3 regions of the Clavibacter californiensis genome follow, and region 3 is predicted to be linked to each of the others. Evidence: predicted binding sites of a transcription regulator. Region 3 holds the regulator's gene; each other region holds the start of a gene.

Region 1 (3,274 bases), 540 kb from region 3:
GCCCGCCCAGCGCGCGTTCGCGACGCCGAAGGTGACCTCGGCGAGCGTCTCCGTCTCGTTGGCCGGGTCCACCCCCTCCTCCTTCGCGTACGCGGGGATGCGCGTGCCGTCCACCGTGGCGCCGGTGTAGCGCGCCCGGCGGCTGTGGGCGATGGGGTCGTTGTCCCAGACCTCGGTGGCCCGGAGGACCGAGGCGATGTTCGAACGGAGGTCGTCCGGGTCGATGCTCGCGGGCGGCTCCATCGCGAACACCGCGAGCACCTGCAGCAGGTGGCTCTGGATCATGTCCACGAGAGCGCCCGACTTGTCGTAGTAGGCGGCGCGGCCCTCGAGCGCCAGCGTCTCGTCGTAGAGGATCTCGACCTTCTCGATGTCCTTCGCGCTCCACACCGACTCGAAGAAGCGGTTGGCGAAGCGCAGCGACACGAGGTTGAGCACCGTGGAGAGGCCGAGGAAGTGGTCGGTGCGGTGGATGCGGTCCTCCGGCACGAGCTTCAGCAGCTGGCGGTTGAGCTGCGCGGCCGTGCGGCTGTTCGACCCGAACGGCTTCTCGAGCGCCAACGTGGTGCCCTCCGGCAGGTCGAGCTGCTCGAGCTTCTCGCAGACCGCGATGGAGATGGCCGGCGGCAGCGCGAAGTAGAGGGCCGGCGCGCCCTCGCACGCGTCGAGGATGCGCTTGAGGTCGTCGAGGTCGGTGGGGTCGGCCTGGATGTACTTCGTCGACGAGACGATGCCCGCCGCGCGGCGACCCTTCGCGTCGACCGAGTCGAACGCGGTGCGGACCGTCTTCGTCCACTCCGCAGCGCTCCGCTCGCTCCGGCCGGTGCCGATGAGCTGGATCCGCCGCCCCCGATCGCTCGCCACGAGGCTGCCGAGACCCGGCAGGAGGAGGCGTTCCGTGAGGTCGCCGCTGGCGCCGAGGATGACGAGGGTGGAGGGTTCGCTGGTCATCCTCCGAGACTACGGGTCGCGGCTGCCGGGCAGCCGACCTACACTGGGCGAGTCGAACATCCGTTCGAACATCGCGCCCGGGGAGGACGCGGGCGGACATCGAGGGAGGCGCGCGTGAGCTTCACCCACCTGCACGTCGCGTCCGCCTTCTCCGCGCACTTCGGCACCACGGCACCCGAGGCCCTGGTCGACGAGGTCGCGTCCCGGGGCGCGTCTGCCGCGGCCATCACCGACCGCGACGGGCTCTACGGCGCCGTCCGCCACATCCGCCGCTCCCTCGCCGCCGGGGTCTCCCCCGTCGTCGGCGCGGAGCTCGGGCTCACGGGCGAGCACCCCGGCCGGATCACGGTGCTCGCGCACGGCGGCACGCGCGGCCAGGGCTGGGCGGCGCTCAGCCGGCTCATCAGCGCGAGCCACGGGCGCGGCACGGCGAGGAGCACCGCGCGGAGCGCCCAGGCGGGCATCGCGCGCACCCGACCGCCCGCGTTCCTCCTCGGCGAGGACGGGCCGGTCGGCACGGTCATGCTCGGACCCGACTCCGATGTGGGGCGCGCCGTCGCGGCGGGCGACCACGCGCTCGCGTCCCGCCACCTGGCCGAGTGGGCCCGGCTGCTGCCCGGCGCGCTGGTCGTCGAGGTGGTCTGCCACTTCACCGAGCCCGGCGAGTCCGCCAGCCTCCGGCACGCCGCCCGCATGCTCGAGCTCGCCGAGGCCCACCGCGTCCCCGCGGTGCTCACCAACGCCGTCCGCTACCTCGAGCCCGATGACGCGCTCACGGGCGACGTGCTCGACTCCGCGGGCACGCTCCGGCCGCTCGGGTCGTTCCGGCCGCAGCCCAACGGCCAGGCGTGGCTCAAGACCCCGGCCGAGATGCAGGAGATCGCGCGTGAGGTCGCGGGCACGTCGTCCCTCGACCGCCGGGCGGGCGAGGCGCTGCTGCGCGCCACCGAGGAGCTCGCCGACCGCTGCCGCCTGGATCCGGACGCCGACCTCGCCTGGAGGAAGCCGAAGCTGCCGGAGAAGTCCGTCATCGGCGTCACGGGCGACCCGGACGAGGCGCTCTGGCGGAAGGCCGAGGCCGGCGTCACCGAGCGGTTCGGGCACGTCGACGAGGCGATGCGGCAGCGCGTGCTCGCCCGGATGCGCACGGAGCTGCAGACCATCACGGGCTTCGGCTTCGCCACCTACTTCCTCACGGTCGCCGACGTGTGCGCGCTCATGCGCGACATGGGCGTCCGCAACCAGGCCCGCGGATCCGGCGCGGGCAGCCTCGTCAACTACCTCCTGCGCATCTCCAACGTCGACCCGCTCGAGCACGACCTGCTGTTCGAGCGCTTCCTCGGCAAGGTGCGCTCGACGCTGCCCGACATCGACATCGACGTGGAGTCCGCACGCCGGCACGAGGTCTACCACCGCGTGTTCGAGAAGTACGGGAGCAACCGGGTCACCCTGCTGTCGATGCAGAACACCTACCGGGCCCGCGGGGCCGCGCGCGACGCGGGGCTCGCGCTCGACCTCGACGAGCAGCAGATCGACTTCATCGCCAAGAACATCTGGCGCTTCAACGCGCGCGAGTTCCGGGCGGTGCTCGAGACGAAGCCCGAGCTCAAGCCCATCGCCGACCTCGTGCGCGACGACCCGAGCATCGACCTGCTGGTCGACCTCACGGAGCGGCTCGACCGGCTCCCCCGGCACATCTCCATGCACCCGTGCGGCGTGATCCTCGGCGACTCCGACCTGCTCAGCACGAGCCCCGTGCAGCCGAGCGGGATGGGCCTGCCGATGAGCCAGTTCGACAAGGACGACATCGACGACATGGGGCTCCTGAAGCTCGACATCCTCGGCGTGCGGATGCAGAGCACCATGGCGTACGCGCTGGACGAGATCCACCGCATCCACGGCGCGCGCTCGGCGGTCGCGGGCGGCGTCCCGGTCGACGCGCGCTACGTGCACCGCGACGGGCGCATCGAGCTCGACGAGATCCCCCACGACGACGAGGAGACCTTCGCCGCCATCCGCACCACGCACACGCTCGGCATGTTCCAGATCGAGTCGCCCGGGCAGCGCGAGCTCATCAGCAAGATGCAGCCGGACGTCTACGAGGACCTCATCGCCGACATCTCCCTGTTCCGGCCGGGCCCCATGAAGGGCAACATGGTCGCCCCGTTCCTCGACACCAAGCACGGCATCACCCGGCCCGACTACCTGCACCCGCGGTTCGCGCCGTTCCTCGCGCCCACGTTCGGCGTCGTCATCTACCACGAGCAGGTCATCCGGATCTTCGCCGACTGCATGCAGGTCTCCCTCGCGGAGGCGGACGAGC
Region 2 (3,274 bases), 540 kb from region 3:
CGGCCGAGTTCCCGCACGTCAAGTGGATCCTCGCGGGCGACGACGGCCAGCACGACGAGCTGCTCTACGGCGAGTTCGCCGAGCGGCACCCCGACAACGTCGAGGTCGTCCTCATCCGGCAGCTCTCGGCGGGCGAGGCCGTGCTCGCGGGCGGACGGGCGAAGGCGGAGAAGCGCGCCCTCGACAGCTCGATCCCGTGGGTCTACGCGCCGGACGGGGCGAGCCTGCTCGCGCAGCTCGACGACCTCGGCCTCGCCGACGACTCGGGCACCCGGATCGGCACCTGACCCGGACGCCGACCGGCACGACGAAGGGCCCCGCGATCCGTCGCGGGGCCCTTCGTCGTCGTGCGGTGGATCAGACGGCGTCGGTGAGCGCCTGGAACTCGTCGTCGGTGAGCTCGATGCCCGCCGCGGCGATGTTGTCCTCGACGTGGCCGACCGACTTGGTGCCGGGGATCGGCAGCATGACGGGCGAGCGGCGCAGGAGCCAGGCGAGCGCGAGCTGCGAGGCGCGCGCGTCGTGCTGCTTCGCGAGGGCGTCGAGCGGGCCGCCGTCCTTCGCGAGCTCGCCGGTCGCGAGCGGGAACCACGGGATGAAGGCGAGGCCCTCGGCCTCGGCGTAGTCGAGCAGCGGCTCGGCGTCGCGCTTGGCGAGGTTGAAGAGGTTCTGCACGGAGACGATCTCGGCGATCTCCCGAGCGGCCTTCACATCGTCGACCTGCACCTCGGAGAGCCCGATGTGGCGGATCTTGCCCTCGGACTGCAGGTCCTTGAGCACGCCGATCTGGTCGGCGAGCGGCACGGCCGGGTCGATGCGGTGCAGCTGGTAGAGGTCGATGCGCTCGAGGCCGAGGTGGCGCAGGCTCAGCTCGGCCTGCTGGCGCAGGTACTCGGGGCGGCCGACGGGCCGCCAGTCGCCGGGGCCGGGGCGGGTGAGACCGCCCTTGGTCGCGATGACGACGTCGTCGGCGTACGGGTGGAGCGCCTCCTTGAGGAGCTCCTCGGCCACGAACGGGCCGTAGGAGTCGGCGGTGTCGAAGAACGTGACGCCGAGCTCGGCGGCGCGGCGGATGACGCGGACGGCCTCGGCGGGATCCTCGGGGGCGCCCCAGACGCCCTCGCCGGTCAGCTGCATGGTGCCGTAGCCGAGCCGGACGACGGGCAGGTCGCCGCCGATGGTGAACGTGCCGGATGCCTCGGCAGGACGGGTGGTGGTGTCGGTCATGTGGACCCTCCTCGGGTGTCGATGACGAGGGGGCGTCTGCCGCCCTCGGGACACCGGGGCCAACGCGGCGGACGGTGGATCCATGCCCGATGCGCGCGATCCGGACCCGACCCTCAGGCTCCGGTCGAGGGTGAGGTGGATCCGCCCGCTCCCCTCGTGGATGTCGGCGGGCGTTCCTACACTCGGATCAGACGTTCGAACATCCGTTCGAACGCGGGAGCGCGGCCGGCGCGACGGGCGAGAGGAGCGGCACCATGCGGATCGACGAGGACGTGGAGGTCGAGCTCTCGGCCGACGGATCGCCGCTGCGGTTCACCTGGCGGGACGTGGTCTACGGCGTCGTCAGCTCGCCCGAGCGGTGGATCGCGCGGGTCGACTGGTGGCAGCGCACGGGCCGCGCGCCCCGCGGTGCGAGCGCCCACCTGCTGGAGCTGTCGATGTGGCGCGTGGAGGCCGTGCCGCTCACCACGGGCGCGCGCCGGGTCGACGGCTCGTTCGACCTGAGCGTCGACGCGCGCGGCCGGTGGTCGCTCGTCACGGCGTCGGACGAGGAGCTCGACGTGCGCCTGTTCGCGTGAGGCCGCCCGTCCCCGTCCGCACGGGCTGCGGGGAATAGCCGGGGGCGCCTGCGCCTTCACCCCATCGGCGCCGCGCACGGCGCCCCGCACGCAGGTCACCCGGACCGCGGCGCACGGAGGGACCCCGCATGGCGGCACTCGAGTGGCTGTTCGACGCGCAGCTCCGCATCGGCGACCAGACCATCCTCTGGCGCGAGATCGTCGGCAACCTCTTCGGCCTCGCCAGCGCGCTCGGCGGCATGCGCCGGAAGGTCTGGGCGTGGCCCGTCGGCATCGTCGGCAACGTGCTCCTGTTCACCGTCTTCCTCGGCGCGGTCTTCGGCACGCCGAACCCCGTCAACCTGCTCGGCCAGGCCGGCCGTCAGGTCATGTTCATCGCCGTGTCGGTCTACGGCTGGTACCGCTGGCAGCAGGCCAGGCACGGTGGCGCGCCCGTCGTGCCGCAGTGGGCGTCGGGTCGCGAGCGGATCCTGCTCGTGGTCGCGCTCGTCGGCGGCACCGCGCTGCTCACCCCCGCCTTCCGCGCGCTCGGCTCCTACGAGCCCGTCTGGGCCGACGCCTGGATCTTCGTCGGCTCCCTCCTCGCCACCTACGGCATGGCCAAGGGCTGGGTCGAGTTCTGGCTGGTCTGGGTCGCCGTCGACCTCGTCGGCGTGCCGCTGCTGGTGAGCGCCGGCTACTACGCGTCCGCCTTCATGTACGTCTTCTACGGCGCGTTCACGCTCACGGGATTCTTCGTCTGGATGCGCGCCCGCGGCACCGACGCGCCCGCGGTCGAGACGGCCTTCCCGGATCCGCGGATCGCCGAGCGCCAGCCGTAGCCGGGGGCTGGCGGCTGGCGATCGAGCGGGTCAGCCCTGGCCGTTGGAGCAGGTGCTCTGCGCCGCGGTCTGGCCGGTGATGCTCGGGTCGAGCACCTCGGCCGTCGCGGTGGGCGGCGTGGTCGGTGCGGAGGCGTCGGTCGGCGGCGCGGTCGTGGGCGGCGTGGTCGCGCCCTCGGCCGGGACGCTGCCGGCCTCGTCGGTCGCGGCCGGCTGACCGAGCGAGAAGTCCGCGTCGGAGGCCAGCAGGCTCACGAGCTGCGCGGCCGCCGCCTCATCCGGCTGGACGCGCCCGTTCGCGAGGACCGTGCCCGGGTACTGCAGGAACACGACGTCGTCGAGCGGGATGTCCTTGAACGTGAGCGCGACCGAGACGAGCGTGTCGAGGTCGGCGAGCGACGTGGACAGCTGCATGTTGTCGACCACGGCCCGCGCGATGCCGTAGAGCTTCGCCGGGTTGGTCAGCGTGTCCGTGCTCTTGATGGTGCGCACGAGCGCGCTCAGGAACACCTGCTGGTTGCCGATGCGGGAGATGTCGCTGCCGTCGCCGACGCCGTAGCGCGTGCGGAGGAACTGCACGGCGTCCTTGCCCTGGAGCGTGTGCAGCCCGGGATCCAGCGACAGGTCGGTCTTCTTGTCGTAGATCCC
Region 3 (3,274 bases):
GATCCCGACGTCCTCCACGGTGTGGTGCACGTCGATGTGCGTGTCGCCCGTGGCGGTGACCTTGAGGTCGGTGAGGGAGTGCTTCGCGAAGGCGGTGAGCATGTGGTCGTAGAACGGCACCGACGTGCTGATCTCGGAGGCGCCTGTGCCGTCGAGGTCGAGCTGGAGGTCGATGGTGGACTCGCTGGTCTGCCGCGTGACGTGCGCGGTGCGCGCGAGGGTGCTCATGGGATCCATGCTACCGATCGGTTCCCCTCCAGCCGCCGCGCTCCCGGCCGCCACCGGGAGCGCGGCGGCGGACCGCCGTGCGCATGCGACGATCCGTGCGGGGTCGCCCGAGGATCAGTGCGCGTACTCGGTGGGGACGGCGAGCTGCTGGCCCGCCGCGACGTCCGACGACGGCAGGCGGTTGAGGTCGACGACCGACGCGATGACGTCGCGCGGGTCGGCCGACGGCGCGATCTCCTCGGCGAGGTCCCACAGGGACTGGCCGCTGGAGACGGTGACGTACTCGAACGTGGTGCCCGACGCGTCCTTCGACGCGACGGCCGCGCCTCCGTTGAGCGCGACGAGGCCGGCGCCGAGCGCGAGCGGGGCGGCGACCAGGGCCGTGAGGACGAGGCGCCCGCGACGCGTGATGCGCAGGCGCGTGCGGGGCGCGACGGCGACCTCCGCGACGGGCGAGGTGGACGGGCCGACGGGGGCGGACGCCGCGGGGATGGACGCTGCGGGGGTGGTGGCTGCGGTGTTCATGGTGACCTCTCGTGCGAGACGGTGGGGCGTCGATGCGACGCGCCCGGCGGTGCAGTGCGGTACGGCATGCGATGCGGGTCCGGCAGCTCGCACCCGGCTCTCGGCCGGGAGAGCCGGGTGCGAAGCTGTGTTCCGAACATACATTCGAAACCGGCCCCCCGCAAGCCCTCATCGCCTCGATCCCGCCCCCAGCGGCGCGACACGCTCGAACAGGTGTTTGCCCAGTGTGCCTCGGCTGGATACAGTTTCGAGTGCCTGGTGTCCATTCCATCGGGCACCACCGACATCGCCCCGCGACGGCGTCGGCCCGCCGGGTCGACGTGCCGCGGAGGCGTCGGCGACGAGAGGCGGGCCGTGGCATGACGGACGAGCGAGCGGCGGGAGGCGGCGCGACGAGGCGCCGCAAGAGCCTCAGCGACAAGCAGATCTCGATCCTGGAGTTCATCCAGCGCACCATCGCCGGCCAGGGCTACCCGCCGAGCATGCGCGAGATCGGCGACGCCGTCGGCCTCGCGTCGCTCTCCAGCGTCACGCACCAGCTCAACCAGCTCGAGCTCTCCGGCTACCTCCGCCGCGACCCGAACCGGCCGCGCGCCCTCGAGGTCCTCATCGACCTGCCCGGCACCGGCGCCGCGGAGAGCGGCGAGCCGTCGACACCCGTGGGCGACGCGGCCATGGTGCCCATGGTCGGCCGCATCGCCGCCGGCATCCCCATCACCGCCGAGCAGATGGTGGAGGAGGTCTTCCCCCTCCCCCGCCAGCTGGTCGGCAAGGGCGACCTCTTCATGCTGCGGGTCGTCGGCGACTCGATGATCGACGCGGCCATCTGCGACGGCGACTGGGTCGTCGTCCGCCAGCAGAAGACCGCGGAGAACGGCGACATCGTCGCGGCCATGCTCGACGACGAGGCCACGGTGAAGGTGTTCCGCCAGCGCGACGGCCACACCTGGCTGCTCCCCCGCAACAGCGCGTTCGAGCCCATCCTCGGCGACTTCGCCGAGGTCGTCGGCAAGGTCGTGGCGGTCATGCGCTCCGTCTGATCCCCCCGCACACGCAGCAGAGCGGCCGGTCCCCGAGGGGATCGGCCGCTCTACTGCATGCAGGCTCGAATCCGCGTACGGTGCCGCGGATCAGGCTGTGGGCACCACCGAGTACGCCTGGACCTGCGCCTGCTGCTCGGCGGTCACGAGGGCGCGCACGCGCGTGCCCTCCTCGACGTACGAGGTCTCGAGCACCTTCGCGCCGTCGTGGAGCATGGAGACGACCTCACCGTGCTCGAACGGCACCAGGAGGTCGACCTCGATGGTCGGCTGCGGCAGCAGCTCCGCGATCCGGCGACGCAGCTCCTCGACCCCCTCGCCCGTGCGGGCCGAGACGAAGACGCCCTGCGGCGCGAGGCCGCGGAGCACGACGCGCTCGCCGTCGGAGGCGAGGTCGCTCTTGTTGAACACGACGATCTCGGGGATGGAGGATGCGTCCACCTCCGCGATGACCTCGTGCACGGTCGCGAGCTGGGCGCCGGGATCCGGGTGCGAGGCGTCGACTACGTGCACGAGCACGTCCGAGTCGGCGAGCTCCTCGAGCGTCGAGCGGAAGGCCTCGACCAGCTGGTGCGGCAGGTTGCGCACGAAGCCGACGGTGTCGGCCAGCGTGTAGAGCTGCCCCTGGTCCGTCTCGGTCTTGCGCACGGTCGCATCCAGGGTCGCGAAGAGCGCGTTCTCGACGAGCACGCCGGCCTTCGTGACGCGGTTGAGCAGCGACGACTTCCCGGCGTTCGTGTACCCGACGATCGCGACCGAGGGCACCGAGTGCCGGTCGCGGTTGGCGCGCTTCGTGTCGCGCGCGGGCTTCATCGCGGCGATCTGCTTGCGGAGACGCGCCATGCGCGTGTTGATGCGCCGGCGGTCGAGCTCGATCTTGGTCTCACCTGGACCGCGCGATCCCATGCCCGCGCCCGCGCCGCCGACCTGGCCACCTGCCTGGCGCGACATCGAGTCGCCCCAGCCGCGGAGGCGCGGGAGGAGGTACTGCAGCTGCGCGAGCTCGACCTGCGCCTTGCCCTCGCGGCTCTTGGCGTGCTGGCTGAAGATGTCGAGGATGACCGCGGTGCGGTCGATGACCTTGACCTTCACCACGTCCTCGAGCGCACGCCGCTGGCTCGGGGCCAGCTCGGTGTCCGCGATGACGGTGTCCGCGCCGACCGCCGCCACGAGCGCGCGCAGCTCCTCGGCCTTGCCGCGGCCGAAGTAGGTGCTGGGATCCGGCGTGGGACGGCGTTGGAGCAGGCCGTCGAGGACGACGGCGCCCGCGGTCTCCGCGAGGGCCGCGAGCTCGCGCATGCTGTTCTCGGCGTCGTCGACGGATCCCTGCGAGTACACGCCGATGAGCACGACGTTCTCGAGGCGCAGCTGCCGGTACTCGACCTCGGTGACGTCCTCGAGCTCGGTGGAGAGGCCGGGGACCCGGCGGAGAGCCTGGCGGTCGGCGCGCTCGCTCTGGTCGCCGTCCGATCCCTGCTCGG

What was found. Region 3 encodes LexA, which represses DNA repair genes until DNA is damaged. Its sites were predicted from a motif close to TCGAACANNTGTTCGA; they were not measured.
Region 1: FGD68_RS09980 (DNA polymerase III subunit alpha) is a predicted target of LexA. The motif match lies at 1,004-1,019, and genes of this name have one in related genera.
Region 2: FGD68_RS10005 (DUF6504 family protein) is a predicted target of LexA. The motif match lies at 1,423-1,438, and genes of this name have one in related genera.

Annotation. Positions count from the first base shown of each region.
Region 1 covers NZ_CP040792.1:2,055,043-2,058,316, reverse strand. Annotated here, with positions in the region: gene FGD68_RS09985 (glucose-6-phosphate dehydrogenase) at 1-951, opposite strand, end outside; gene FGD68_RS09980 (DNA polymerase III subunit alpha) at 1,066-3,274, shown strand, end outside.
Region 2 covers NZ_CP040792.1:2,060,336-2,063,609, reverse strand. Annotated here, with positions in the region: gene FGD68_RS10015 (App1 family protein) at 1-287, shown strand, start outside; gene FGD68_RS10010 (aldo/keto reductase) at 358-1,227, opposite strand; gene FGD68_RS10005 (DUF6504 family protein) at 1,482-1,805, shown strand; gene pnuC (nicotinamide riboside transporter PnuC) at 1,934-2,626, shown strand; gene FGD68_RS09995 (LCP family protein) at 2,657-3,274, opposite strand, start outside.
Region 3 covers NZ_CP040792.1:2,597,007-2,600,280, forward strand. Annotated here, with positions in the region: gene hisB (imidazoleglycerol-phosphate dehydratase HisB) at 1-228, opposite strand, end outside; gene FGD68_RS12525 (hypothetical protein) at 343-753, opposite strand; gene lexA (transcriptional repressor LexA) at 1,113-1,793, shown strand; gene hflX (GTPase HflX) at 1,884-3,274, opposite strand, start outside.